Regions from separate parts of the Asticcacaulis sp. DW145 genome, predicted to be linked through region 1. Evidence: predicted binding sites of a transcription regulator. Region 1 holds the regulator's gene; the other holds the start of a gene.
What was found. Region 1 encodes HrcA, which represses chaperone genes, less so after heat shock. Its sites were predicted from a motif close to GTTAGCANTCNNNNNNNNNGANTGCTAAC; they were not measured.
Positions count from the first base shown of each region.

Region 2: a site for HrcA is predicted at 10,068-10,096, ahead of groES (co-chaperone GroES). Genes of this name have one in related genera too.

Region 1 covers NZ_AP029024.1:175,053-189,692, forward strand. Annotated here, with positions in the region: gene AACH73_RS00800 (dienelactone hydrolase family protein) at 1-76, shown strand, start outside; gene AACH73_RS00805 (M28 family peptidase) at 95-1,444, opposite strand; gene grpE (nucleotide exchange factor GrpE) at 1,513-2,109, opposite strand; gene hrcA (heat-inducible transcriptional repressor HrcA) at 2,130-3,218, opposite strand; gene AACH73_RS00820 (hypothetical protein) at 3,340-3,660, shown strand; gene AACH73_RS00825 (hypothetical protein) at 3,664-4,080, shown strand; gene rph (ribonuclease PH) at 4,147-4,899, shown strand; gene AACH73_RS00835 (helix-turn-helix domain-containing protein) at 4,903-5,112, opposite strand; gene AACH73_RS00840 (DUF2975 domain-containing protein) at 5,109-5,630, opposite strand; gene rdgB (RdgB/HAM1 family non-canonical purine NTP pyrophosphatase) at 5,748-6,359, shown strand; gene hemW (radical SAM family heme chaperone HemW) at 6,347-7,489, shown strand; gene AACH73_RS00855 (hypothetical protein) at 7,537-8,139, shown strand; gene rsmI (16S rRNA (cytidine(1402)-2'-O)-methyltransferase) at 8,176-9,030, shown strand; gene gshB (glutathione synthase) at 9,146-10,102, shown strand; gene AACH73_RS00870 (response regulator) at 10,630-12,186, shown strand; gene AACH73_RS00875 (MFS transporter) at 12,315-14,009, shown strand; gene AACH73_RS00880 (NADP-dependent malic enzyme) at 14,048-14,640, opposite strand, start outside.
Region 2 covers NZ_AP029024.1:1,389,176-1,403,815, reverse strand. Annotated here, with positions in the region: gene AACH73_RS06425 (RluA family pseudouridine synthase) at 1-610, shown strand, start outside; gene AACH73_RS06420 (VWA domain-containing protein) at 741-2,447, shown strand; gene AACH73_RS06415 (pilus assembly protein TadG-related protein) at 2,542-4,008, shown strand; gene AACH73_RS06410 (DUF805 domain-containing protein) at 4,224-4,637, shown strand; gene lipB (lipoyl(octanoyl) transferase LipB) at 4,709-5,545, opposite strand; gene AACH73_RS06400 (FliM/FliN family flagellar motor switch protein) at 5,587-5,868, shown strand; gene AACH73_RS06395 (metalloregulator ArsR/SmtB family transcription factor) at 5,961-6,317, shown strand; gene AACH73_RS06390 (SRPBCC domain-containing protein) at 6,304-6,792, shown strand; gene AACH73_RS06385 (DUF559 domain-containing protein) at 6,882-7,211, shown strand; gene AACH73_RS06380 (DUF3916 domain-containing protein) at 7,370-7,918, shown strand; gene groL (chaperonin GroEL) at 8,052-9,695, opposite strand; gene groES (co-chaperone GroES) at 9,748-10,038, opposite strand; gene AACH73_RS06365 (endonuclease/exonuclease/phosphatase family protein) at 10,316-11,143, opposite strand; gene AACH73_RS06360 (TraB/GumN family protein) at 11,196-12,149, opposite strand; gene AACH73_RS06355 (helix-turn-helix transcriptional regulator) at 12,210-12,446, opposite strand; gene AACH73_RS06350 (hypothetical protein) at 12,448-12,936, opposite strand; gene AACH73_RS06345 (hypothetical protein) at 13,085-13,759, opposite strand; gene AACH73_RS06340 (peptidylprolyl isomerase) at 13,890-14,567, shown strand.

The sequences.
Region 1 (14,640 bases):
CCGCGCCCTTTATAACGAAAAGGCCGCCAAGGAAGGCTGGTCGCAGCTCCTCAAATGGTTTTCCACCTATCTCTGACAAAGGCAGTCGCCAGGGTCAGGGTTTCGGGCGTCCGTTTTCGGCCCATTTTGGCTCGAAGTCGCCCGTTACGAGCCAGCGAACAGGCTCAACAAGCGACTGGATGGCTGCGGTCATATAGGGAATATCGATATTGCCAAGCGTATCCTGCGCCGAGTGATAGGTGGGTATTGTGGCCCAGCCTGAGACCGTATGGGCGACAATGCCCTGCAGAGCGAGGGAATAATTATCCGAACGCTCATAGAAGTGCTGCTCCGGATATGGGTCTTTGGCTAAGAGCGCGCCTTTGGCTTTCAGGGCATCGGCCAGGTTTGAACGCTCCCAGCCCGTGATCATCATGGTGCCCTTCGGTAGTTTTGGGTCTTGAGCGCCAATCATTTCAACCTCCAGATTGGCCACAATATGATCGAGCGGGATCGGCGGGTGAGCGGCAAAATGCGCCGAACCTAAGAGGCCAGCCTCTTCAGCGCCGTAGCAGACAAACAAGACCCCGCGCCGCGGCGCGGGACCTTGCGACAGCGCGCGTGCCAGTTCGAGTACCGCGGCTACACCGGAAGCGTCATCATTCGCACCAGGCATTATCGTGCCGTTCTTCACGCCGAGGTGGTCGAGGTGTGCGGTGATCAGGACCACGCCCGCCTTCGGATCCGTGCCGGGCAGAAAGCCTATGGCATTATAGGTAAAAGCTTTTTGCGTATCAGAGCGCTTCACACTTAACCGGGCACTGTCGCCCGATTTGAGAGATCTATAGGCAGACGCGTTGAGAAGAACGACGTCCGGACGTGGGCGCGACGGCGGGGTTTCACTGAGATGGGTGGGGGTTACGGGGCCGCCCCCAATGCCATCCCATAACTTGCTGGCTTCGGCGCCATCCGGGGCCAGCACAAGCTTTACGCCTTTAGAACGGGCCTCGCGCAGCCATTGTGTCAGGGGCGTCTTCCCATCAGAGGGGAGCACAATCACCGCACCCTTGGTCAGGGCCTCGGGCGTAGCCGGGAAGGTCAGTGGCCCCTCTACACTCTGACCGCTGGCAAACAGAAGGCGAAAATCACGCCCTTCCGCGAGGCTTTGAGGGCCAAGCTGGAGGCTGGCCTGCCCGTCCAGTTGGGGCGACACCACCTCCGCTGCCTGCACAAACCCCGATAGTGTGGGTGCGAACTGAAGGCCGAAGCTCTCATATTGGGCGGCAACATAGGCAGCCGCAATGGCTTCGTCGCGACTAGCGCTTTTTCGGCCCTGGAGAGCATCTGAAGCAAGAAAGGAAAGGTGGGCGCGAACCTGCTCGGGTCGTACTGTCTGGGCGTGCACGCCGAGTGCGGTAACAGAGAGGCAGAAAGCGGCGGCCAGAGCCGTCAGAGGTTTGGACATTGTAGACCCACAAAAAAAGACGGTGCGCAGAATGCACCGTCTCTTTGGTCTCGTAAAGCGCCGAGCCGTCAGGCTTGGGTGTTGATGGTCCCGCCGGAGGCGTTATCACCCCCGTTATAGGCGCCGTTTGCGGCGCTGGCGGCCTTGGCAGCGGTAACGACCATGGCCGGGCGGATGGTGCGGCCAAACAGTTCATAGCCAGCCTGCATGACCATCAGGACGCTCCCACCTTCGACCTCGGTGGAGGGCTGTTCCATCACAGCCTGATGGAAGTTGGGGTCGAACTTGTCGCCCTTGAGCGGTGCGATCTTCTTGACGCCGTTCTTTTCAAACGCCCCCGCCAGCTCTTTTTCCGTCATCTCGATGCCTGAGACGAAGTTCTTGAACGCCGGGTCTTCGATCTGGGCCGGAACGGCCTGAAGGGCGCGTTGCAGCACGTCGGCTACGCCTAAGAGGTCGCGCGAAAAACGCTGGATTGCGTAGGCGCGTGCATCATTCATTTCACGCTCAGCACGGCGTTTCACGTTTTCGGCCTCGGCAGCATAGCGCAGGGCCTGTTCCTTGAGTGCGGCGTTTTCGGCCTGAAGCTGTTCCAGCGCCGCGTTCAGCGTGTCGATAGCGTCATTGGCAAACGGGGCGTCTTGTTCAGTATGTTCTTCGCTCATTACTCTATAGACTCTGTGGGTTAGGACCGTTCCTGCTCCAGCAGGCGGCCGAGGATTTTTGCGGTGTAATCCACAAGTGGGATGATGCGCGCATAATTCAACCGGGCGGGCCCGATGACGCCGATGGCGCCGACAACCTTCTGGGCTTGGCCACCCAGCATGTAGGGCGCTGCAATAACAGCGGAGCCCGACAAAGAAAACAGTTTCGATTCCGATCCGATGAAAATTCTTACGCCTTGCGCCGAGCGGACGTTGTCGAGGAGGTTGATCAGCTCTTCCTTCTCTTCCAGATCTTCAAACAGGGCGCGTACACGCTCCAGATCTTCAAGGGCAGAGGCTTCCAGAAGATTGGCTTGCCCGCGGACGATCAGCGCCCTCTTGTCGCTCTCGCCACCGGCCCAGGCCGCCAGACCGCGTGAAATCAGACCGGTTGCCGCCTCATTGAGTTGCTGACGCTCGGCCTCAAGTTCGGCCCGCAGGTCGCGCCCGGCCTCAGTTAAGCTGCGACCGCGAAGCCTTGTGCTGAGATAGTTTGAGGCCTCTATCAGGTCGGAAGGCGTCACCCCAAGATCAAGCGCCATCAGGCGATTTTCGACACGTCCGTCTTCAAAAACCAGAACCGCCAGAGCCTGATCCGGTGCCAGTTTGACAAACTCAACATGGCGTACCCCGGACTCAAATGATGGCGTCATTACAACACCCGCGCCGCCTGCCAGGCCCGATAAAAGGTTAGACGCCTCGCGAAGCGCACTGTCGAAAGTCAGGCCTTTTGCCGTCAGTCGCCCCTCAATCTCGCGCTTGGCATCCTGCGCCACATCGCCCACTTCGAGAAGGCCGTCTACGAACAGGCGAAGCCCCTGATGCGTCGGCATCCGCCCGGCGGAAACATGAGGTGCGCTCAGAAGGCCAAGCTCAGCCAGATCAGACAAGGTGTTACGGATCGAGGCCGGTGACAGCGCTATTCCACCTTTTGACAGGGTGCGCGATCCCACTGGCTCACCGGTTTCAAGATAGGATTCGACGACATGACGAAAGACGTCGCGCGCCCTGGCATCAAGTTCGGTCAATGAGGCCGTGCCACTCATCAAAGTCGAGAGCGATGTTTTCATACGATAAGGATATAGAAGGCTTTGCCAGCTTGTGAAGAGGCTTCACACGTCCGGCAAGGTTTGCCGCCAAATTGCCACGATTACAAGGCTTCACTTGCTTATAAGGCACGGAGAAGTTGAGATGCGCAGGGCAGTGTTGACTGTGGCCGGAGTAATGATTTTGGCGATGACCGGGGCAGCGCAGTCCGAAGAGGCGGTGACCTTGACGAAACAGCCCGTATTCAAAGCCCGCAAGGATGCCCCAGCGACAGAAATCCCCAGCACCTACAAGCCTTCACAGAAGGTCAGAACCAGCGATTTCGAGCCGTTACGCGGCCCGTGGCGTGTAACCAAATCGCTCAAAGATAAGGGCAAAGAGCCCGTCGACGAGAACGGAAACACCTATGCCTGCGTTGATAAGGACTGCAAGGTGTCTCGCAAGGTTGATGAAAAGCGAGACTAAGCTTTGGGTAATGCCATCTGGTTAAATGTTTCCTTGCCAACTTGGTTTTTGTCGCTGCTGGCAAACCCTTTTGTTTTCTTCCCTTGGTCGATCATGGCCCCCTTGGGCGTTCTTGCTGGCTTTTCGGGAGTGCTTTTGGCGGTACGAAAACATGAAAAGCGTGCACTCTGGGCACTGCCGCCACTCATAGCCAGTCACCTTCTGGTGACGATCGCCGGACTGTTCCGCGGGCAGGTCAAGGAGGGAGTGGACGATGCTCTTCTGATCTTTTTGGCTGTTCAAATTCTTTATGCGATCGGGTTTATTGTCAAAGCGAACGGGGCTCGTCTGATTTCCGGCGCACTGTGCCTGTTTAATGTGGGATATGGGCTGATGGCGATGTTTATTGCCTCTATGGCTTTTCCGGATATCTGGATTTGAGCAAAAAAACTTTGAAATCGCTGTCGGGGCTGATAGGCAATGCGGCTTACTCTGGAGGTCCCCGCCATGTCGCAATTCGATGCCCTGAACGCCCTGAAGACCTTTCGTCCGTCCAACCGTCAGGCGGATCAGCTGCGCAAGGTGACACTGGAGACGGGTGTGACGCGCTACGCGGAAGGCTCATGTCTGATTACGGCTGGACACACCAAAGTGTTGGCCACGGCGTCGGTGGAACAGGGCGTGCCGCCTTTTCTGAAGGGTAAGGGGCAAGGTTGGGTGACAGCGGAATACGGCATGTTACCGCGTTCAACCCACACCCGCTCGCGCCGTGAAGCGGCCGCTGGCAAGCAGTCGGGCCGCACACAGGAAATTCAGCGTCTGATCGGCCGGTCCCTGCGCGCTGTCGTCGATCTCAAGGCACTGGGTGAGCGTCAGATTACCCTCGATTGCGATGTGATTCAGGCCGACGGCGGGACGCGCTGCGCCTCCATCACCGCGGCATGGGTGGCCCTGTCTCTCGCCTGCGACAAGCTCCTGGAACAGAAGCTAATTTCCACCAACCCGATTATTGATCAGGTCGCGGCGGTGTCGTGCGGCGTCTATGAAAATGTCCCGGTTCTGGACCTTGATTACGACGAAGATTCGACCGCGGAAACGGACTCGAATTTTGTGCTGACCGGATCAGGGCACATCGTTGAAATTCAGGCCACAGGTGAAAAGCGCGGCTTTTCACGCGACGAATTTAACACCCTGTTCGATTTGGCAACGCAAGGCGCAGCGGAACTATTTGCTCTGCAACGCGCAGCGGCAGGCAAGTAAGACTTATTCCTCGTCTTTGATGACCAGGAGCTCGCCGGGCGTGCAATTGAGCGCCCGGCATAGCGATTCTAAGGTGCGCAATCGCACCGCTACGGCCTTCTGATCTCGCAGCAATTCAAGATGCCGCACGGCAATCCCTGTCCGATCGGATAATTCGACAAGTGACAGCCGCCGCCTTGCCAGTTGCTCACTCAGGCAGATCGTCACGCTCATATAGTCAGATTGGCTTCGGCCCGTAGCCGCGCCCCTTCCTTAAACACTTCGGCCAGAACGAAAACGACCAGCACTGAAAACCACGCCGTCACCGCCCGCATGCCGTAGACTGGCTCCACCGGCATCCTCAATATGGCTTCAGCAAGGGCGCGCGAGGCGTAGGAATAAAGTTCAACGCCCGCCAGTCCGAAGCCGATCCAGCGCAGGCGTAGTGTATTGTCCGGGTGAAAGACGTCGCCCTCCGCGAGTGTCCGAAACACCTGCCGCGTCCAGCGCATGATCAGCAGATAACCGGACAAAGACAGGCCGAAGGCCAGCATCAATATCGCCTGTTGGGTTCCATTGATCTGCGCCACCATTTTCATGCGTGCCATAACTTCTGCCGCCAGTGTAGGCACCGACAACAGACACAGGGCCGCGATCCCCACCGCCACGATCATGGCAAAAAGGCCGTAATAGACGACATCGAGAGCCGTCTTGAGCAGGCTGGAAATCGAGCGGGGGCCCAGAAAACGCATGAAAGACCCTATACGGCGTAACTGTTATGATCTGTGCCACAAAAAAACGTCATCGCCAAATTACGGCTTTTTCATTGGGCGGCGCTTAGGCTAAACAGGGCGCAAACGGAGATCCTCATGTCGATTTCGCTTGTTGCCGGTCAGAAACTGATTGCCGCCACCCACAATCCGGGAAAGGCGCGCGAAATCGACAGTCTGCTCAATGGCCAGTTTGAGATTGTCACGGCGGGCAGCCTCGGCCTGCCGGAGCCCGAAGAGACCGAAAACAGCTTTGTCGGAAACGCGATCCTCAAGGCGCGCCATGCGGCCATGGCAGCAGGCCTGCCGGCTCTGGCTGACGATTCGGGCTTAAGTATCGCTGCGCTGAACGGCGATCCGGGCATTTACAGTGCGCGCTGGGCCGGGCCGCAAAAAGATTTTCCCCGCGCCATGGAAATCATCCGGCACAAGATGATCCAGGCCGAGGTTCACAATCCCGAAACCTATTCCACGCGCGCTTGGTTTACCTCGGCTCTGGCCGTCGCCTGGCCCGAAGGCCATGCGGTCGTTTTCGAAGGCGTGGTACATGGCGATGTCGTCGCACCGCGTGGTGACAAGGGGTTTGGCTATGACCCTATTTTTCAGCCCGATGGGTATGAGGTCACCTATGCGGAGATGGACGAAGTGCTAAAGGACAGCCTCAGCCATCGCCATCTGGCCTTTGAACAGTTGAAGGCATGGCTGTTCTGAACCCTGCCCCGGTAGCTCTTTATATCCACTGGCCCTACTGTTCGCGCATCTGTCCCTACTGCGATTTTAATGTGACGCGCGATCGCGGTCAGACGGACACGCAGCAATCCCTTTATGAGGCCATTGTTGCCGATCTGAGGACGCAGGCCCAATGGCTGGGTCCGCGGCGTCTGGCCTCAGTGTTTTTTGGCGGCGGAACGCCGTCGCTAATGAAGCCCGACTGGGTAGCGGCTCTGATCGCTGAGGCCAAATCCCTGTTTCCGGTTGAAACAGATATTGAAATTACGCTGGAGGCTAATCCGACCGATGCCGAGGTCGCGCGCTACCGCGCCTTTCGGGCGGCCGGTATCAACCGCCTGTCCATTGGTATCCAGTCGCTAGATGATGCCGCACTGCGCTTTCTCGGGCGCAACCATTCAGCCCGCGAAGCGCTTGCGGGACTTGAGACGGCACTGTCAGCCTTTGAGCGAGTGTCTTTGGATCTTATCTATGCCCTGCCCGATCAGGGCCTTTCAAACTGGGAAGAGGAGCTTCGCCGGGCCGCACGCCTGGGCGTCGAACATATTTCGCCCTACCAGCTCACCATTGAATCCGACACCGCTTTCGGGCGTGCCGCGCGGCGGGGGCAGTTGCGCATTCCCGACCCCGACAGGGGAGAGGCCTTTTACGAGCGAACCCAGACGGTCTTGAGTGAACTGGGCTTTGAGGCCTATGAGGTCTCCAACCACGCGCGTGGCTTGGCGGCGCGTTCGCAGCACAATATCAACGTCTGGGAGGGGATAGACTATATCGGGGTAGGCCCCGGTGCCCATGGTCGCCTGACCTTTGATAATTCACGCCACGCGACCGTGGCTGAGCCTGAACTCAAAACCTATATCGCTCGCGTGCGCCAGGGCGGGCACAGCGTGAGCCCTGAACCCTTGCCACCGGCAGAGGCCAGCGAGGAGGCGCTGATGCTGGGTTTGCGTCTGATCGACGGCGTGAGGCTTGAGCGCATAAGCGGACTGCCCCTGTCCAAACGGGATCTCCTGATTGCTGACGGTTTTCTTGACCTGACACCGGACCGCTTACGCGCCACCCCAAAAGGACGTGTGGTGCTCGACCGTCTGCTTCTCGAACTTCTGTCATAATTTTTGCCGTTTTGGCGCTTAGATAAGGGGTGAAAAGGGGGCCTTTCATGCACAAATGGCGCAGAATTCTGATCATAATGACCGTTCTGGTTGGTGTTGTTGGCGGACTTGTCTGTTGGGATGTCTATCGGGCGCAGGCCGTGGCTATTGACACACTGACCTATGCCAGCGCCGGCAAGACGGCTCGAGTGCAGGCTCTGATTGACGGCACGTCCATCACAAATCGTCTCTATAATGACATCGCTCCCTATGAGGTCATACCGGTAGCGACACCTTCGCCTTCGAAAGAAAAGGAAGGCTTCCTGCAACGCATGTGGGATAAAGGGGCCTCTCTGTTCGGGGGCCGCTCCAAATCCACGCCCGAGCCCGAAGCGCAGAAGACCATCGACTTGCATCTGTGCGCCCAGACAGCAGGCGAGGCTCAGGGTTTTGTCACCCTGCTTAAACATCTCAAACCCCAACCGGCCCGGCTCAACTGGAAGCCGGATCCGCGTATTCGTTACGGCAGCTTCGCTGCGCGCCAGTACCGCATCAGCGGTGACGACTATCTGATCGTGTCGCGCAACGGTCTCGACTGGAAGGTGACGGGTGTTGAACTCAGCCAGTCGCGTCGCAAGGAGCTCGCCCGCACCTGCGCCGGCATTATTTAAGCTTCCCAAACGGCGGCCCATGCGCCAGATAGGGGCATGAGCGATTTCTTTGCCCCGCCGCCCCGCCCTGTCGAAGGGGGGCTCTATATCATTGCGACGCCGATCGGCAATTTGCGCGACATCACATTGCGTGCACTGGACGTTTTGCGCGCGGCCGACGTGGTGTTATGCGAGGACACGCGGGTGACCGGCAAGCTATTGTCGGCCTATGACCTCAAAAAGAAGCTCATACGCTACGACGATCATTCAGGCCCCCAGGTTATCCCTGAAATTCTGACCCGCCTGCACGCCGGAGAGGTTGTGGCGCAAGTGTCGGATGCGGGCACACCACTCGTCTCAGACCCTGGCTTTCGACTCGTCAATATGGCGCTCGCGGCGGGGGCTCGCGTCCACCCCATTCCGGGCCCGTCGGCCGTGATGGCCGCCCTTTGCCTCGCGGGATTGCCAACCGATCGCTTTATGTTTGCGGGGTTCCTTCCGAACAAGTCATCTGCCAGAAAGACCTTTCTGTCTGATTTCAAAACACTTCAATCTACAGTGATTTTCTTTGAAACGGGTCCCCGTCTTCACGAGTCCCTGTCAGATATGTGCGCGGTTCTCGGGGACCGGCCGGCGGCGGTTTGCCGTGAGCTGACCAAGCTTTATGAGACCTGTGTGCGAGGTACGCTTAGCGAACTCATTGCGTGTCGCGAACTTCACGAGCCGAAGGGCGAAATTGTCGTGTTGGTCGGTCCAGGGCAGCCGGAAGTTGCCTCCGAAGACGATCTGGATGCCGCCATCATTGATGCCTTGAAAACCTTGCCGCCTTCCGAGGCGGCGGCCTTGCTGGCGCAAAAATACGATTTGCCCCGTAAGGTTATATATAAGCGGGCCCTCGATCTAAAACGATAGCGAGAACCTGTTTATTCTGAGGGCACCGAGGCTGGGATGAGGGGAATATCGGTGCATCCCCTTGTGCTCGGCGTCAGGCGCTATACATAGAGGCCAGGAAACGAGAGATCGACTGATGAGCCTGCGCGTCGCTGTCCAGATGGACCCCATCGAAAATATCAATATCGCCGGGGACACGACCTTCCTCCTGATGATGGCGGCTCAGGCCCGCGGCTTTGAGCTTTGGGTTTATGAACCTCAGCACCTTTCGCTTGAAGATGGAGAAATTTTTGCCCGAGCCCGCAAGGTCACGTTAAAGCCGGTGAAGGGTGACCATGTCACAGCGGGGGCACCCCAAAAACTTAACCTGGCAAGCGATGTCGATGTGGTGCTGATGCGTCAGGATCCGCCATTTGATGTGGCCTACATCACGGCGACCTACCTTTTGGAGATGATCCACCCTAAGACCTTGGTCGTCAATGATCCGCGCAGCGTACGCGATTGCCCTGAAAAGCTGTTCGCCCAGCATTTCAAAGGGCTACAGCCACCGACCCTAATCAGCGCTGACCCTGAGGCGTTGCGCGATTTTCATCATCGCCACGGCGATGTGATACTCAAACCTCTGCATGGAGCGGCGGGCGGCGGCATCATAAAGCTGAAGGCGGAAGACCGAAACCTTGACGCTCTGATCGAACTGCATGCCGCGATTGGTCGGGAGCCTCTGGTTTTGCAAAAGTTTATCCCCGCCGTTTCGGCTGGCGATAAGCGCATTATTCTCGTCGATGGCGATGTAGTCGGTGCAATAAACCGGGTCCCGCAAAAAGATGCTGTGCGCTCCAATCTGCGCGTGGGTGGAACGGCTGCACCAACCGGCCTGACGGAGCGGGATCTTGAAATTTGCGCGGCGGTAGGACCAAGCCTGCGCGAGCGCGGCCTTATGTTCGTAGGGTTAGACGTCATTGGCGACTACTTGACGGAGATCAATGTGACGTCCCCGACGGGGGCTGTGCAACTTAAGGCGTTCGACGGCATTGATGCGGGCGACGCCTTGTGGAACGCGGTAGAACTTAAGCTGTCCACAGCCAAGGCATAGAATATAAAAGAAAATATCCTGCGTTTTTTCGAAACGGAAAGCCAGATATTGCAGTTATATGAATCTGTGCCGTTTTGTTTTATGTTTGTTCCTCATATGTCCGCATTCCTTCCGTGGGGTGTGGATAAGATTCGTGTAAGGAGAGCGCTTTGTAGTCTTCTGATCGGCGGGTATTAGTTTCTGGCCGTGGTAGCGCCCTGCAAAGCGAGCCGTAATCCACCCTATCGGGCGGGCATGTACGGGGATTTCCTCGAGCAATTTCTGCGATGGGGTTTGCGGCGCGTTCGATTACTCGTCCTGATGTCTGCCAGCCGCCAATCCGTCCTGTCCCAGTCCGAACGCTTAAAGGCGAGAGAGCCTGAGTCTGCGCCCTTGTCGTCGGATCAGATCAATAACGAAACCCCGTCGTGGCGGAACCTTGCGCGCTTTTGACAGCACAAAATGCCCGCCGCTTGAGCGGGCGTTAAGACTTTTCTGCTAAAGTGCGCCCGACTTCAAAATGAGGTTACGGAGACCGACGAAGCGCTATGCCCAAACGCCAGACCTCCCGCGCGACTGATCAGACTGACAACCGTCTGATGACAGAGTCAGAAGCCCGCGAGGCGGCCATAAAGCTGAAGGCCCGCGAGGATTTCTTCAAGCTGATGAGCCATGAAATCCGAACGCCCCTGAATGGCGTCCTCGGTATGTTGTCGCTCCTCAACCGTACGGGACTGACGGCCGAACAGCAGTCCTATCTTCAGACAGCGCGGGAGTCAGGGGAACATCTTCTGACCCTCGTCAATGACCTCCTCGACTACGCCCGTATCGAAGCCGGGCATATTCATCTTGAGAGCCATTCCGTCGAGCTTGAGCCTCTGTTGCAAAGCGTGGCGGAGCTTCTGTCACCGCGCGCTCATTCCGGCGGTATCGAAATCGCCTGGAGCCTCGATCCGAGGCTTGAAGCCATTGAAATCGATGAAGGACGTCTTCGCCAGATTTTGTTCAACCTGGCAGGCAACGCGCTTAAATTCACTGTCAGCGGCGGCGTGCTGATAGATGTTACCCTGACCGAAGCCGGTGCGGTGCGTTTTGGTGTGCGCGATACAGGCGCGGGCATTCCTGAAGAAGCGCGCGTGCGTATCTTTGAGGCCTTTGGACAGGTCGATCCCTCCCACGCCGGCGCGCAATATGGGGGGGCGGGTCTTGGCCTCGTCGTCGTCAAAAAGCTTATCGAGGCGATGAATGCGACGCTTGACCTTCAGTCGGAGCCTGGCAAGGGATCCCTTTTTACCGCCACCTTCCCTGTGCAGTCCACCCTGCGGCCCGCACCGGAACCCAGGTCTTCGCCCGATGTTATCTGCGTCACCTCGAACCCGGTCCTGACTGAGGCGGCGCGCTCACATCTGAAGAGCTTTGGCCTGGATCCTCGCGTGTTGAGCCAGCTAAAAGGTGTAGGCCGTCGTTCGCGCGCCGTGGTGCTGGCCGATCGGCGTCTTCTGGGGACACCGGTGCCCGCGCCGAACAACCGTAGCCTGATCCTGCTGGCCCCCGAAGAACGCGACGAGATCCCGGATTGGCGGGACAAAGGCTGGGCGGGGTACCTGATCAAGCCTCTGCGTCGCAGCTCGCTGCGCGAGCGCATTGAAACGCTGTCCCTCAAGCCCCTGCCCAATGAAGACCCGGCGCTAACGACCGAAGATGACCGGATCGCCCCGGTGGTTGCCCCGGGCGCGCACGTGCTGCTGGTGGAGGATAATCCGGTCAATGCGCTTCTGGCGCAGATCCTTCTGCAACGCGAAGGCTGTCGCGTCGAGCGCGCCGCCTCGGGCGAAGACGCGCTGCGCCTGATGGAGGCTCAGCCCCCTTATGACATCGTCTTTATGGATCTGGGCTTGCCGGGTCTGGACGGCATCGGCACGACAAAGGCCCTACGAGCCAAAGGCGTAAACGTCCCCATCATCGCCCTGACCGCCAATGCCTACGAAGAAGACCGTCGGGCCTGTCTGGCGGCGGGCATGGACGACTTCCTGACCAAGCCCATTGAGCTGCCAGCCCTGCGCCATCGGCTGTCGCAATGGTGCGGTCGCGCCAACGCCGCCTGACAGGCCTCCCTGCAGAGGAGCGGTTTGCGCGCTTGCCAAATCAAGCACTTCGCCCGATGATCCCCGCTTAGAGCATTCGTCGGCCCAGTTGCGCCGATTTGAGGCCTGTATTATGACCGGGGATATGCATGACCACGACGCCGTCCGCCCAGCCTGAGACCAAGACCCTCTGGCGGGCCGTGAAGCCCTTCTTCACGCGCAAGACGCTGGCCATGATTTTTCTGGGGTTCTCGGCAGGCCTGACCCTCAGTCTGATTTTTGATACCCTGTCGATCTGGCTGCGCGACGAAGGTCTGTCGCTTGAGGTCATCGCCTTCTTTTCGCTGGCGACCTTTGCCTACAGCCTGAAATTCATGTGGGCCCCGCTGGTCGATCGGGTCCGTATCCCCGGTCTCACGGCGCTTCTGGGCCACAGGCGGAGCTGGATGCTGATCATGCAGGGGGCGATACTGCTAGGCCTGTGGACCATATCCGGGCTTAATCCGCAGGATCATCTGATGCTGATGGCGCTTATCGCTGTGTTGTTGGGATTTTTGGGGGCAACGCAGGATATTGTCATCGACGCGTGGCGGATTGAAAGCGCGGGCTCTGGTGGGCAGGCGGTATTGACGACGGCCTATACCTGGGGCGCGCGGGTTTCGACCTTTGTGGCCGGTATCCTGCCGCTGATCATTGCCGAACATTATGGTTGGCGGCCGGCCTATGCCCTGATGGCGGCCATGATGCTGATTGGCATCACTGGAACCCTGCTGGCGCGTGAAGGTGAACACATTATCCGGCCTATTCACTACGGAGATTTGCCACCGCATCCGGTCACTGAGGCGCTCGAATGGGGCGGGCGCGTGCTGCTCATGCTGCTGGCGGCCTCGCTGATGGGGTCGGGGCTGACCGGTAATATCAGCCTGTTTCAGTATCTCTTTCCAACCGCAGACGCCTATGAGGCGGCCAAAGCCGTGTGGACCAGCCGCGAAACCGGTATCTTTCTGCAATTTCCGGCGGTGCTGATCGGGCTGGGCCTGCTGTTTGCCGCTTGCCTGCCCCTGCCGCGCACGCCCACTCGTCCGGGGGCCTATCTGCGCCAGACCTTTGTTGAACCGATGGCTGACTTTCTGGTGCGTTATGAAAACCTCGCCTGGCTGATTCTGGCGGGTATCTGCGTCTATCGTCTGTCGGACTTCTTGCTCAATATCAACGGTGCCTTTTACCGTGATCTGGGTTTTGACCTCTCGGTGATCGGTGAGGTTCGCAAGATTTTCGGCGTCATCATGACCATTATCGGGGTGACGGCCGGGGGGCTTTCCATGACCCGACTGGGCATGAAAAAGAGCCTGATCGTGGGGGCCTTTGCCTGCGCGGCGTCCAACTTCGCCTATGCCTGGCTGGCGACGCAGGGCAACAGCATCCCGGCCTTTTCCATCGCTCTGGCCATCGACAATATCTCCGGTGGCTATGCCGGGGTGGTGCTCGTCGCCTATATGTCGTCCCTGATTTCCGAGCGCTTTGCCGCCCCGCAGTACGCGCTTCTATCCTCGCTTTACGCGCTTCCGGGTAAGCTACTGGCGTCACAGTCGGGGCGCATCGTTGAGGGCGCAGCGCGTGGCGCTGATCAGGGCAATGTCGCGACACCCTTTATGGGCTATCTGCATAATCTGCCCGCCATCAGCTTTGCCAAACCGGCAGAGGCTCTGGGTGTCAGCCGTGAGGCTCTGGGTGCGGGTTACATGCTGTTCTTCACCTATACGGCGCTGGTGGGACTGATTGCCGTCGTGCTGGCGATCTGGCTGATCCGCGTGGGGGCCGTAAAAGAACAGGGCGAAGCCTGACGGCTCCGCCCTGACACGTCTCAGCGAGAGACTTTTACTTAGCTGTTGATATTGGCCCGGATATCATAGGCCGCGAAGGTGGCCATAGTCAGGATTTTAGTGACCGAGTCCGACAACTGACAGATCTGCACGGGCTTAGAGAGGCCGAGCAATAGCGGACCTACGACGGTTGCACCGCCCAGTGCCTGCACCAGCTTCGTCGAAATCGACGCCGAGTGAATGGCCGGCATTACAAGAATATTGGCGGGCGCGGTCAGCCGCTGGAACGGGTAGTTGGCCCAAAGGGTCGGGTCTAGCGCCACGTCGGGCGGCATTTCGCCTTCGAACTCGAAATCAACGCCGCGCTGCTCCAGAAGCTCAACGGCCTTGGCCACGCGATCTGACCGCTCACCGGCAGGATTGCCGAAAGTCGAATAGGACATGAAGGCAACACGCGGCGTATGGCCCATCCCTCGCACCGCCATGGCGGCTTCCACAGCGATTTCGACCAGTTCTTCGGGGTCAGGCAGTTCGGCCACAGTGGTATCGGCGATGAAGACGGTCTTGCCGCGCGCCAGTACGATGGACATACCCATCACGCGCCCGCCAGGCGCCGGATCGACGACACGCAGAACCTCCTCAAAGGCCTGGT
Region 2 (14,640 bases), 1.2 Mb from region 1:
TTTCCATAATCTCGATGACATGCTGTGGGCCTTCGCCCGCTCGAACGGCAATAAGCCACGTCTGCTGCACCGGCTGGACCGCGACACGTCGGGCATTATTCTGGCGGCCAAAACGCGCACCTCGGCGGCCTTTGTCGGCAACGCCATTGCGGCGCGCGATGTGCATAAGACCTATGTGTGCATCGTCGCCCGTCCGCACAACCTCAAAGACGAGGGCGTTATCGACGTGCCTCTGCGTCGTGAAGAGATCGGGCGCGAAGCCTATAGCCGCGTCTGCGCCGCCGATCATCCCGAAGCGCTGAGAGCCCGCACCACCTATCGCGTGCTCAGCCGCACGGACACGTCGGCGCTGGTGCAATGTGAACCCTTTACCGGGCGGATGCATCAGATCCGCGTGCATATGGCGCATCTGGGGTGCCCCATTGCGGGCGATGTGCGGTATGGCGGCGCGCTCAGCCTCGACGGCGTGCGCGTCCCGCGCCTGATGCTGCACGCCCGCGCCATAGAGTTTCCGCATCCGGATGGCGGCCGCCGTCGCTGGGAAGCGCCGCTGAGCCCCGACCTTCAGGCGCTATGTGCACAGGCCGGGCTGAATCTTGAGAAAATCTAGGTAAGCCTCTCATTTATTTACCATAAATCCGCATATTGCTTAATGCGTCATTAGGCAGATTTCTTGCCGCTTCGTTAACGTCCCAACTGTCATAGGTGCGCGGGTATGTGTATCTGACGGGCTGAGTGACATGCTGGAACCATTGCGCAGAGGTTGGCGTCAGTTGGAGCAGACGGCGCGGTCGTTGCTGTTCTGGCGCGATGTCCGGGGCAATACCGTCATCGTCTTCGGCCTGATCGCGGCGACTCTGGCGGCAGCGACAGGGGCGGGCGTCGAGTTCAGCCAGGCGCATGAGCAGACCAACCGTCTTCAGGACGCCGCCGACGCGGCGGCCCTGCGCGGGGCCTTGATGGCCAAGGACGAGACGGCGGCCAAAAGCGCTGCCGATACCGTCTTTGCCCTTAATCTGATCGACAGCGGCATTACGCCGACGTCCAAAGGCCTGAGCTTTGAAACCAGCGGATCGCACAAGACCGCCATCTATGCGGCCCGCGCGCAGATACAGACCTCTTTTCTGCGGTTGATGGGCATCAATACGCTCACTGTTGCCGCGACCTCGACCGCCGAAGCCGAACTGCGCAAATCCGAGATCGCCCTGGTGCTCGACTCCACGGGGTCCATGTCGCGGGATTCGCGCATGACCAATCTCAAGGCTGCGGTCGATAGCGTTCTGGCCTCCCTGCTGGTCAACGGCCAGAATGTGTGGGGCGCCAAGGTCGGCATCGTCCCTTTCGATACGCAGGTCAATATCAAGGGCGTGCCGGCGAGCGGCATTGCCGGGGAGTTCGGCGAAACGCCCTACAGCTATAGCTGCACGGGCAGCGGCATGAACGCCGATAGCTGTACGTCTTTGGGGACGACGCGCGATCTGATGTGCAGTGGAAGCGCCGATGTGGCGGCGTGCAAGGCCAATGCCCGTCTCTATGCCTATACCTATAACGGCAGCTATCGGGTCTTCGTGACCTCCTACTTTGCGCAGAACAACGGCTATTGCTGGGTCAATTACAGCTACAGCTATTGCGGTTATACGGTCGTGTCGCGCACCGACGCCTATTCGACGACCAACTGGGCGCGGACCTCCAGTTCCAGCAATTCGACGCCGTGGTCCTATGCGGCCTATTACAGCCGCCCCAACAGCAGCTACGCCCAATATACCGGCACGATCACCGCTACACCGACCAGTGCCGGGGGCTACGGGTCGGGCTCGACGACCACCATCAAGGACAACAGCACCATTACGGCCAATGCCGACCTTTTGGGTGTCGGCACCGATAGCTGGAATGGCTGCGTCATCGACCGCAAGCAGCCCTATGACGTGTCGGGGCAATCCCCGATCGCCAGCACGCCCGATACCCTCTACCCGGCGGCAAAATGCGCCACCAACAACCTGCTGCCCGTCATGGGTCTGACGACCGATATTGCGGCCGTGCGCGCCCACGCCCAGAAACTCACCCCGGCAGGCAATACCAATATTACCATCGGCGTACAGTGGGGGATGGAGCTTCTGTCGCCGGAACTGCCGTTCAATACGGCACAGTCCTACAGCGACAAGAGTAATTACAAGTATATGATCGTCATTACTGATGGCGAGAATACGCAGAACCGCTGGACCACCTCGGCGACCTCGATCAATCAGCGCACGCTTCTGGCCTGTCAGGCGGCGAAGGATCTGGGCATCACGGTCTATACGATCCGCGTGATGGAGGGCAATTCCGATATGCTGAAGGCCTGCGCCAGCCGTCCGGACTACTTCTACGACGTGACGGCGGCCAGCCAGCTTTCCTCCACCCTGGCCAAGGTTTTCTATTCGATCCAGAGCACGCGCCTGACGAAGTAGAGGGCGCAGCGCTATCGGCGGGCAGTAGAATGAATATTAAGCATTGGCCCATATATTGCACAGTTGATGCCGATGCGAATAACCGGATAAGCCCATGCGCCTGCCTGCCTTTCTCTTAGATCGTCGTGGAAACACGGCCGTTATGTTCGGTCTGTTTGTCTTTGTTTTGGCGGCTGCGGTGGCCGGAGCGGTCGATTTCTCGAACGTCGTGAGCCGCCGGAGCAAGGCGCAGGATGCGCTGGATGCGGCGACCCTGGCCGTTGCCATTCTGCGACCGACAACGGTTGATCAGGCCAAGGCGGCAGTTACTCTGCGTCTGAAGCAGGAGTTGGGGGACAATCCGGACGGCGTTCAGATTGATCAGTTTAATTATGACACAACCACGCGCACCTATTATGTAACGGCCAAGGGCACCTACAAGCCTTATCTGCTGGGGGTGGTGAATATCACAGCCCTGCCGTATCAGGTGCTAAGCAAGACGGTTCAGGCCGCCAACGGTACGCTGGAACTGTCGCTGGTTCTCGATAACACGGACTCGATGGGGCAACTGCTGTCCGGGAGCAAGACGCGACTGGATGTCTTGAAGACGGCGGCCACCAATCTTGTGAACACGGTGATGACCCCGGCAAACAAAGACTATGTGAAGGTCGCCATCGTACCCTATGCCGACTACGTTAATGTCGGACTGGCCAATCGCAGCCAAACGTGGATATCGGTAGGAGCCGACTACACGGTGCCGGCGGCGGCACAGACATGTACCACGATTTCGACCAAGCAGGTCTGTACAGGGGGCAAAACTACCACCTGTACTGGCCTCAAGGACGGTGTGCCTTACACCTACTCCTGTACAACAGGTCAGGTTTGCACGACCGTAAACATAACGCCCTACACTTCCTGTAATAACCCGCAACCCACGTATTACAAATGGTATGGGTGTGTGCGCCATCAGGTCGATACGAAAACCAAGATGGTGCTTATGCCGGATCCCTTGACAGCCTATACCGGAGTCCTCGATACCTCGCAAAAGTGCCCTACGGCCATACAGCCGCTGACCAATGACAGTACGGTGGTCACCAATGCTATCAAGGGGTTGGTTAACAGCATAGGTAGCTATAAGCCGGACACCTTCATTCCCGGCGGGCTTATCTGGGGGGTCAACACTCTTTCGCCACCGGCGCCATTCAAGGAAGGGCAGGCCTATGATACCAAAAACAAGGAACCGAAGAAGGTTATCGTGCTGATGACGGACGGGGCAAATACCCTCTACACAAATGCCTCCGGACAGATCGTATCGGCAGCGAGCGGAAGTCCTCCGACCATCAGTTCTACACTGATTGCCCCCACCTATACGGCTCAGGCCAATGTCTGTAACTACGCCAAGGGCAAGAATATCGAAATTTTCGTTATCGGCCTTGGGGTTACGGATGCGACCGCGCTGGCGTCCCTCAAATCCTGCGCGTCGGATGCTCAACACTATTTCGATGCGCAGAACGCCAATGACCTGATTAATGCCTTTGAGGTCATCGGCGGCAAGCTCAGCGTTGTGCGCCTGATGCAGTAGAGCGATATGTCGAAAAGTGTGAGCGGTTTTCGACAAAAATATAGCGACAAACCAGAAATAAAGAGCGGGAAGATTCTTCCATCTGAAATCCTCCCGCTCCAGCCGTGACAGAAAAGCGGCGCTGCCTCAGATAAGCGTCTTTTCTCAACCGGTTGACGGTGTTAAGCGAAGAGGAGGAAACGACGGTTTCCGCCTCTTTTGCTTTTGGATAGCCCATGACTCAGAAAATCGACTGGAGCGAACTGTTCTTTTCGTCCACTGGACGGGTGCGTCAGACGCCGTTTCTGATCGCGCTGGCGGTGCTGGTCGGGTTGTTCATGATCTATGACTCGGCCATTACCGGCGCACCGCGCGTCCTGACCGGGTGGGTGGTCTATCCGGCTCTGTTGTTCTGCGCGGCGTGCGTTTTGTCGAAGCGCCTGCACGACCGGGGGCGCTCCGGCTGGTGGGCGGCGGTAATCCTTATTGCGTTTATGATGGTGTGGCCACGCCCGGATAATTTTCTCGATTTTGTCGGCGCGCTGGTGCTGCTGTGGGCGGCTATTGACTTGGGCGCGATGCCCGGCGAGAGGGGCGCGAACAGGTATGGGCGTTCCACGCGGTTTGCATCGCCCATCGAGCAAAACTAAAAACCGAGAGAGGCGCGAACAGGTACGGGCGTTCCACGCGGTTTGCCGAGCCCCTCGAGACGATTTGACGCTTATTCGGCCAGATCCACCGGCCCGAAGCGTTCGATAAATTCCTGACGCAGGGCGTAGTCCACCTCATCCATGTTCACCGGCAGGCCCAGATCAATCAGGCTGGTCACCCCGTGTTCGGAGATGCCACACGGCACTATGCCATTGAAATGGCTGAGGTCCGGCTCGACGTTCAGGCTGACGCCGTGGAAGCTGACCCAGCGGCGCAGCTTGATGCCGATGGCGGCAATCTTGTCTTCCCGATAGCGCTGCTCAGGCGCCGCAGGGGCTCCTCGCAGGGGCTCGGTCGGCCGGTCGGCCTTGCCGGGTTCTAACGAACCCGGAGAGGGAACCGGTGTGACGCCCTTGTCGCGGCGTTCGACCCACACGCCGACGCGCCCGTCGCGGATATGACCTTCGACATTGAACTGCCACAGGGTGCCGATGATCCAGCCTTCCAGCGCCTTGATAAAGGCGCGGATGTCCTTGCTGCGCCGGTTAAGGTCCAGCATCACATAGATCACCCGCTGACCGGGGCCGTGATAGGTGAACTGCCCGCCGCGCGCGCTGTCGAACACTTCGAAACGATCGGGCTCCAGCAGGTCTTCGCGTTTGGCCGACACGCCGGCCGTATAGAGGGGCGGGTGTTCGATCAGCCAGATCAGCTCGCGCGCCTCGCCCTTGAGGATGGCTTCGACGCGCGCCTCCATCGCGGCCACCGCGTCGGGATAGGACACCTGACCCGCTGAGACGCGCCATTCCGGCAGACCCTTCTCCGGGTCTTTCAGGAAAAAGTCCGGCGACACAAAATCGGACGGAGTGTCATTGGAATCGGCGGGGCTTAACCTGTCGTTCAGCATGTTCGGCCATTCTGCGGCGGTGGGGTAGGACTCCTCCCTATATGGGTATTCAAGGGATCAAGTCGAGCGTGTCGTCTCAGGTCAATTCCGTACCGGTGGAAATCTCAGTGCTTCTGGGGCGATCCGTCCTGCCGATGCAGCAGCTTCTGCGCATGGGCCGCGGCGCGGTCATCCCGCTGGACGCGCGTGAGCACGATGAGGTGTGGATACTGGCCAACAACCACCCGGTGGCGCGCGGCGAAATCCAGATTTTTGAAGAGAAGATCTCGATCGTGGTGACCCGCCCGGCCAATGTCTATGACTTTATGGCCCTGGGGAATTAACCCCCCTCTGCTCTGCATTTTTCCGTTTGCCTCAGACGATTCAGTCGTAAGGCGTTTGCGTTTTACGTTTGTTCGGCTTAATGCTGAACCAAATGGCTCAGTATTCCAGCGCGCGCCTTGATGCTTCTTTTGCCGCTCTTTCGGACCCGACCCGCCGCGGGGTTCTGGAGCAATTGGGGCGCGCGGACGCGTCGATTACGGACCTAGCTGACCGGTTTCACATGACCCTCACCGGTATGAAGAAGCATATCAGCCTGTTGGAGAAGGCCGGCTTTGTCACGACAGAGAAGGCCGGACGAGTGCGCACATGCCGATTAGGGCATGAGCGGATGGAGGAAGAGGTCGCTTGGATCGAAAACTACCGCCGGCTTTGGGACGCCCGCTTTGAGGCACTGGATCAGGTGGTCGCGGAATTGAAGCAGAGGGAGGCAGATAATGACGCAGGCTAATCAGACTGCAATGGAGCGCATCTCCGATCGCGAATTTGTGGTGAGGCGAACCGTCGATGGTTCAGTGCGGCTGGTGTTCAAGGCGTGGAGCGAACCGGAGTTGTTCCGGCGCTGGTGGACGCCGAAATCGTTCGGCATGACCATCCATTCCTGCGAGATGGACGTGCGCACCGGCGGCGGCTACCGGCTGGTGATCAGCCATCCGTCGATGCCGGAGCCGATGGCCTTCTTCGGCAAATATATCGAGGTAGTCCCCGGCGAGCGTATCGTCTGGACGAATGAAGAAAGCGGCGAAGAGGGGGCCGTGACCACGGTGACCTTCGAGGGGCGCGGGGAGCAGACTCTGGTCGTCTGGCGCGATCTTTACCCGTCGAAAGAGGCGCTGGACGAGGCCATGGTGTCGGGGGCCACAAGCGGCTTCGACGAGCAGTTCGATCAGTTGGATGAGATGGTTGCGGAACTGGGGGCGGAGTAAATCATACATCCCCGTCTATGCCGGGGAGGGGGACCGCACGAGCCACGAAGTGGTGAGATGTGGTGGTGGGGTATCTTGAGGGGGATAGAATGAACGACGCCGTTAAGCGCAAGACTGCGTCGGCGCGGCAGATGCGCAAGGCTCTGACCACTCCGGAATGGTTGCTGTGGGAACACTTGAATCACCGCACCGATGGTCTCATCTTTAAGCGCCAGTTTGCGATAGGTCCGTATATCCTTGATTTTTATTGCTTCAAGGCACGGCTGGCTGTGGAAGTGGACGGCACCTTGCACAGTCTGGATGACCGCGCGAAAAAGACGCGGCGCGCGATGCGTGGTTACACTTGCAGGGCCTTGAGGTTTGCCGCCTGGCCGCCGCTGATTTGTACCGGGATGCTGACGGCGTCGCGGATGGGGTGAGGCTGCTGGCTTTGGAGCGAGCGGCGCGCTTTTCAAAGATATAAGAACCCCCACCACCTCATCTCACCGCCTTCGGCGGCTCGTGCGGTCCCGCTCCCCAGCAGAGCTGGGGAGGTATAAGATAGGTATTTCAACATAGTAGAACGTGGAAGACGGTTATGACCAAACGATACATTTCCGACTTTCTGTATCGCCGTCAGCGTCGAACCAAGACAATAATGCGAAACACGAAGGTGTGGTCGCAAACGCTTGCCGATGAATGGCCGGAGGCAACACCGCGTGGACGGGGATTTAATAACTGGAAAACGCCTGTTTGGAGCGGGCTGATCAATCCGCCTCGATCCTCGCTGCATACCCAGCGTCGTTATATAGAGCTTATCCTGCGCGCAGCGGCAAAGATGCAATCCTGCAAACCTGAACACCTCCGTCATGCACGGGTAACGGCCATAATCTCTTATCCAGACCTGTTTCGCAGTAGCGTCGATGTGTTTTTCGATCAGGATTATTGGGCGGCTTTCGCAATCCGTTCGGATGTGAATGATCTATGGGTGCCCATACCGACCTCGCGCAGTCTGATGAAGTCTTACGGTCTGAAAATAAAAGCAGGCTTTAGGGAGCAAGGCTACAGCACCTACTGGCGCGACGATGACTTTGATCCGCCGTATGAAAACCGTCAACAGGTCTGGATTTACAGCGAAGTGATGTAAAAAAGAGCGGGTCTCACGACCCGCTCTTTCCACATAAGACTCGAAAATTTTTCGAAGAACCGCTTCGAGAAAAATTTCCTCGCTATGGACCTTTGTCCACGTCCCGATCCGCAGGATCGGGACGTGAGCCAAATTAGAAGTCCATACCGCCCATGCCGCCCATGCCGCCGCCGGGCATAGCCGGGGCCGCTTCCTTCTTCGGGGCTTCGACCACGGCGGCTTCCGTCGTGATCAAGAGGCCCGACACCGAAGCGGCGTCTTGCAGAGCGGTACGCACAACCTTGGCCGGGTCGATGACGCCATCGGCGACCAGGTCCACGTACTTTTCGGTCTGAGCGTTGAAGCCGAAGTTGGCTTCGTTCGATTCCAGCACCTTGCCGACGACGATCGAGCCTTCGACGCCTGCGTTTTCCGAGATCTGACGGATCGGAGCCTGCAGAGCCTTGCGCACGATGGCGATACCGGCGGTCTGATCGTCATTGTCGCCGGTCAGGTCGGCCAGCTTCTTCGACGCCTTCAGCAGAGCCGTACCACCGCCCGGAACGATACCTTCGTCCACGGCCGCGCGGGTCGCGTTCAGGGCGTCATCGACGCGGTCCTTCTTTTCCTTCACTTCGACTTCGGTCGAGCCGCCGACGCGGATGACCGCGACGCCGCCGGCCAGCTTGGCCAGACGCTCTTGCAGCTTTTCCTTGTCGTAGTCCGAGGTGGTTTCTTCGATCTGTTGCTTGATCTGAGCCACGCGGCCTTCGATTTCCGCCTTTTCACCGACGCCATCGACCACGGTGGTGGTTTCCTTGGTGATCGTCACCTTCTTGGCGCGGCCCAGCATGTCGAGGGTCACGGTCTCAAGCTTGATGCCGATGTCTTCGGAGATCACCTGACCGGCGGTCAGGATGGCGATGTCTTCCAGCATGGCCTTGCGGCGGTCGCCGAAGCCCGGAGCCTTGACGGCGGCGACGCGCAGGCCACCACGCAGGCGGTTGACGACGAGCGTGGCCAGAGCCTCGCCTTCGACGTCTTCGGCGATGATCAGCAGCGGGCGGCCCGACTGAACCACGGCTTCGAGGATCGGCAGGATGGGTTGCAGGGTCGAGATCTTCTTGTCGAAGATCAGGATGTACGGGTCTTCGAGGACCGCTTCCATCTTGTCCGGGTTGGTGACGAAGTAGGGCGACAGGTAGCCGCGGTCGAATTGCATGCCTTCGACGACGTCCAGCTCGGTTTCGGCGGTCTTGGCTTCTTCGACGGTGATCACGCCTTCGTTGCCGACCTTGGCCATGGCGTCAGCGATCATCTGACCGACTTCGGTGTCGCCGTTGGCCGAGATGGTGCCGACCTGAGCGATTTCCGAGTTCGAGGTGACGGGCTTGGACGAAGCCTTGATTTCGGCGATGGCAACGGCCACGGCCTTGTCGATACCGCGCTTCAGGTCCATCGGGTTGCGGCCCGAAGACACCGACTTCAGACCTTCGACGGCGATGGCCTGAGCCAGAACCGTGGCGGTCGTGGTGCCGTCACCGGCCTTGTCGTTGGTCTTGGAGGCAACTTCACGGATCAGTTGCGCGCCCAGGTTTTCGAACTTATCGGCCAGTTCGATTTCCTTGGCGACCGAGACGCCGTCCTTGGTCGAGCGCGGCGCGCCGAACGACTTTTCAAGGATGACATTGCGGCCCTTGGGGCCAAGCGTGACCTTCACGGCATTGGCGAGGACATTGACGCCGCGCAGGATCTTGTCGCGCGCGTCCGAGGAAAACAGTACGTCTTTAGCAGCCATTTCGGGTGTTCCTTTGGTTGCGTATTATCGGGATAGGGAGGGACAGAGCGGATTAACGCTCAACCACACCCAGGATGTCGGATTCTTTGAGGATCAGCAGGTCTTCGCCGTTCAGCTTGACCTCGGTGCCGCCCCACTTGCCAAACAGAACGCGGTCGCCGACCTTCACGTCCAGAGCGACTTGCTCGCCCTTTTCGTTGCGGGCGCCCGGCCCGACAGCGACGACTTCGCCTTCTTGCGGCTTTTCCTTGGCCGTATCAGGGATGATGATCCCGCCCTTGGTCTTGGCTTCTTCTTCAACGCGCTTCACGAGAACGCGGTCGCCCAGCGGACGAAAGCTCATATGATGTCTCCGATGTTATTCAGATGAATGTTAGCACTCAGTATGTCCGAGTGCTAACGCGCCCCTGAGTTAGGGTCGGTACCGGAGAGAGTCAAGAAGTGCCGCAGCGAATTCGTGTGAAATTTTTTCGCCGGGCTTGAGGTGAAATGAGTGGGTCAAACCACAGATTTCACAGACGGCACAGATTAAGGGACTTAGGCCGAAAGCGCTTCGGTTGCCACCTCACAGGCGCGAAGCGCCCATCTGTGAAATCTGTGTCACCTGCGGTTACCTATACCTATTTCAGCTCGATATCGGCCACGATGGGGAAGTGGTCGGAAATGACCTTGCCCGAAAAGCTGTCGGTTAGGGTGGCAAAACGGGTCACAGTCAGAGCGCGTTCGACAAAGATGTGGTCGATGGCGTCGCCATCGGTCTGATGGATATCAAAGTCGTTGAAGGTGCCCGTCGGGCCGAAGCGGCGCAGGCTGGCGACGCGGGTATCTTTCAGCGGGCTGGTGTCGGCGGTGAAGCGCTTATAGGGCGCGCTGGTGAGGCCGCTGTTAAAGTCGCCCAGCACGATCAGATGCGCGCCCGGCACAGTCGGCAGGCTCAGAATCTGCGCCGCACAGTTTTCGCGCGCCTTGACACCGACATGGTCGAAATGGGCATTGCGCACATCAAAGACCTGACCACTGCGTTTGTCCTTGAGGATCAGACGGGTGAAGGTGCGCGGCAGGGCGGCATCGGCGTCCTTCGATGGCGTATCGGGCGTCTGACCGCACCACTGCGTCACGGCTGAGACTTTTTCAAAGCGGCTGCGGTGCCAGAAAACGGTTGTGCTTTCGCCGGCCTTGGCGCCGTCATCGCGACCGACCCCGTAATGGTCATAGTCTTGAAGGGCTTGCGACAGGTCATCGACCATCGGCAGCAGGGCCTCCTGTAGGCCCAGCACGTCGGGCTGAACAAAGGCGATCTGCGCCGCCATGCGCGGGCCGCGCTCCGGCCAGGGCGGCACGTCCTGCGGATTGGCGTAGCGGATATTGTAGCTCATCAGGCGCAGGGTCTCGGCAGAAACCGGTGAGGCGATAAGCAGGGCGGCGGCGAGGAGGGGTAGCAGCTTCATGGGGTCAGTTTAGGGCGTGGGATGCGCGGGGTCCAATGACATTCATATGACGTCAAAGCGCGGGTGTGGTTACGGTCGCGCCCTGCTGTTCCAGTTGCTGCAACGCTCCGCCGGGGGTGAGCAGCGCCGACAAGGGCAGAACCATTATCGACTTGCCCGGTGTTTCCAGCGCCTTGTTGATCGCTCCAACCGTCTGTTCGACCGACTGCCCCAGCATGGCCTTGGTGGACGGTGCGCCTTCGAGGCAGGCCAGTAGCGCCGAATCCGGTGACAAACGCTGCACGGCCTTAAGGTCGCCAATGGCCCAGGCCTTGGTGGCGGCGAGGGCGTTTTTGACCGCAAAGTCGATCTCATCCAGCGTGGCGGCGACGCAATACGCCTCCTGTTGCGCGCTGAAATCGTCGATGCGCCCCAGAGTCTTGGCCACGGAGAAGCTGCCCGACGGTCTGGTCTTCAGCTTCTGCGCCTTGGCAAACCGAAGCAGCGTCTTTTCCGGGTCGCGCGTGGCAATCCCCGCCTTGTCATAGACGTCTTCGCGCAGTGTGGCTGCGGCCCAGATGGACGACAGTTTTTTGTACTTTTGGCGGTCCAGACCGTAGGTGTCGGCCAGCGCATAAAAGCGCTTCGACAGATCGGGCCGCAAGACTTCATCCAGCGTTTTGCCCAGCGGCAGGCGGCGATCCATCAGCAGTCGCGCGCCGCCGATCAGCCCGCCTTTGGCTTCGGGCGCGGTGAGCAGTACATTCGACAGGCCGATAACGCGCTCGACGCGCTTCGAATCCCACGGAATACGCTTGGTCATCACCGGCATGGCCCCCAGCACATAGACCTCACTATCGCCCTTGCGCACCCGCCACAGGGCCGGACCGGGCAGGCGCGCGGTCACCACCACGTCGGTGACCCACGCTTCGCCGTCCCTGACGGTGGCACCTTCGCGGAGTGTTTCCTGTGCGAAGGCCATGGGCGCGCTCAGGACCAGCACAGCGAACAGGACGGGTTTGAACATGGTGAGGCTCCTTGTCACCCCTATATAGGCCGCACGGACGTGACCGGAATGGGGCAGGGCTCAGTCGCCGGCCTTAAGGGACAGATCCGCTGGGTCGGGAAGATATTCCATGATATCGGCGGGCTGACAGTCCAGCAAAAAGCAGATTTTCGACAGGGTATCGAAACGCATCCCCTTCACCTTTCCGGTGCGCAGAAGCGACATCTGGGTTTCCGAGATGCCGACCTGTGCGGCCAAATCCTTGGCGCGCATCTTGCGCCGGGCCAGCATCACATCAAGCGTTACATTGACCGGCATATCAGACGTACTGCTCCAGTTCCGCCGACAGGGCCTCGCGCGCCGTCTGAAGCGCGCGGATGCGCTGGCTTAGGCCAAGCAGGATGAGGCCCAGAGCCACAAATGTCAGGGTCAGCAGGACGTCATTCGTGACGCCGGGCTGCCGACCGGTATTGTTATAGACCTCGCCCCATACCCAAGGTGTGGCGTTCAGACCTATAGCCAGACCGCCAAGCATCAACCCCGCCCCGCTGCGGCCTAGCCCTTTGCACAGGACCGGCTCCCGCGGTGTATGCGGACGAAAACGGGCGATCGTGTCGGCGGCGAACCACAGGGCAATCGCGAAGAAGCCATATGGCAACAGTGGTAAGCCGCCCTGCAACAGCGCCAGACCGAAAACGTCGGGCCGATGGCCGGTATGCGCCCACAGTTTCGGCGACTGAACGATCATCAGCAGACCCATGATCCCCATCGGCAGGCCGATCATGATTTTAAGAAAAAGGGCCTTCATACGAAGCTCTCCATATCGGTTTGCAGCTTCGCCCCGGCCTGCGTAATCAGCCACAGCATCAGGCCGATCAGCAATCTGAATGAAGACATAACGACATGCCCCCGAAAAATTAATCCCGGGGGTATATAAATTTAAATCAGAATTAAAGTCAAGAGCCGGTGAGCCGCAGGCCCAATGCCTGTTTGACCTGCCGGGCCTGACGCGCCAGATCGGTCAGGGCCCAGCCTGGCACGACCATCAGCACCACGGAGGCCACGGCAAAAACCAGTGTCCGCAAGGCGCCATTATCGCCAAACATAAAGCTCAGGGCCGCCATAGCCAGCCACCCAACCGAGGGCACAATCATCCAGTCGCGGCGGCACGCCGCTCCGGTCACGGCGCTGATCAGGGCAAACACGATCGCCAGAAAGGCCATGTTTGACACAGGATTGTAGCTGTTGGCGAGGACATTGCCGATCGAATAGACGAAGATACCGGCGGCGGCGAACAGCCATGCCGCTGAGACCGCCTCGGTTCGCCAGTTGGACAACAGGCTGTGTTTGCGCACGCGCAGGGCGATGACCACTGTGCCGATCAGTCCTGCGGTAAAATAAAAGAGGCCATAGGGCAGGGCCGGCAGAAGTCCGGCATAGGCCAGACTCAGGCACAGATGGCCGATCCCCAGCACACTGCCCCACCACAGCAGGATCGGTCCCCCCGCCAGCCCGGCCGATTCTCCACGTTCCATCAGCCGTCGCAGCCGCGTCAGCTCGTCATCCATCCCGGCGACATCCTCCGCCGTCAGGGGCGGTAGCAGGTTATCGAGCCTTGGGCCCTGGATCATGGCGCGCTCCTCTTTGTTAGTATAAGCGTTACCACTGATTGCCTGAACGTAAAGCGGAATCGTGAGGGTGAACCCGGTTGCCAAGCCCGCCCGCTTTCCGATAGTTTTACCGTCATACAGGGAGCACAGTATGACGCAGCGGCGGCAATGGATGATCGGTATGGCGGCACTAATGGGGGCGACGCTCCTGCAAGGCTGTTTTCCCTCCCAACAGAAACCGGCTGAAAACGCCGAGGCTGCCAGGCCCGTGCCTGCCAAGCCCAAGCCGCTCTATCGTGACCTGCCGGTGCCACCGGACAGCGTGCGCGTACTGATCCAGACGACCAAGGGCGATATTGTGGTGGAGCTCGATGGTAAGCACGCGCCCATTTCGACCGCCAACTTTCTGCAATATGTCGATTCCGGCAAGATGACCGACGCCCAGTTCTGGCGCGCCATGAAGTCGGGCAAGGGCGGCTTCATTCAGGTCGAGGCGGCGGGCCATCGCTATCAGCCGATCCCGCACGAACCGACCTCGCAGACCGGCCTGTCTCACACCGACGGTGCGCTGTCCACGGCGCGCTATGCGGTGGGCACGGCCAGCAATCAGTTCACCATCTCCGTCGGCGACATGACCTATATGGACGCCGGGCGTGATCCGGAAGGCGACAATCAGGGCTATGCCGCCTTCGGCAAGGTGGTGTCGGGCATGGACGTGGTGAAGAAAATCCTCAACGGCAAGATCACCAAAAAGAAGATCGAGGGCGGCTGGGATGGGCAGAATCTCGAAAATCCGGTGAAGGTGCTCTCGGCTAAGCGGCTGAATTAGGCGGCGGCGTCCTCGCCGTTTCTTGAGCCTTCCTCCACGCTAAGGGGGTGAAGACTAAAAATCTGTATAAAAT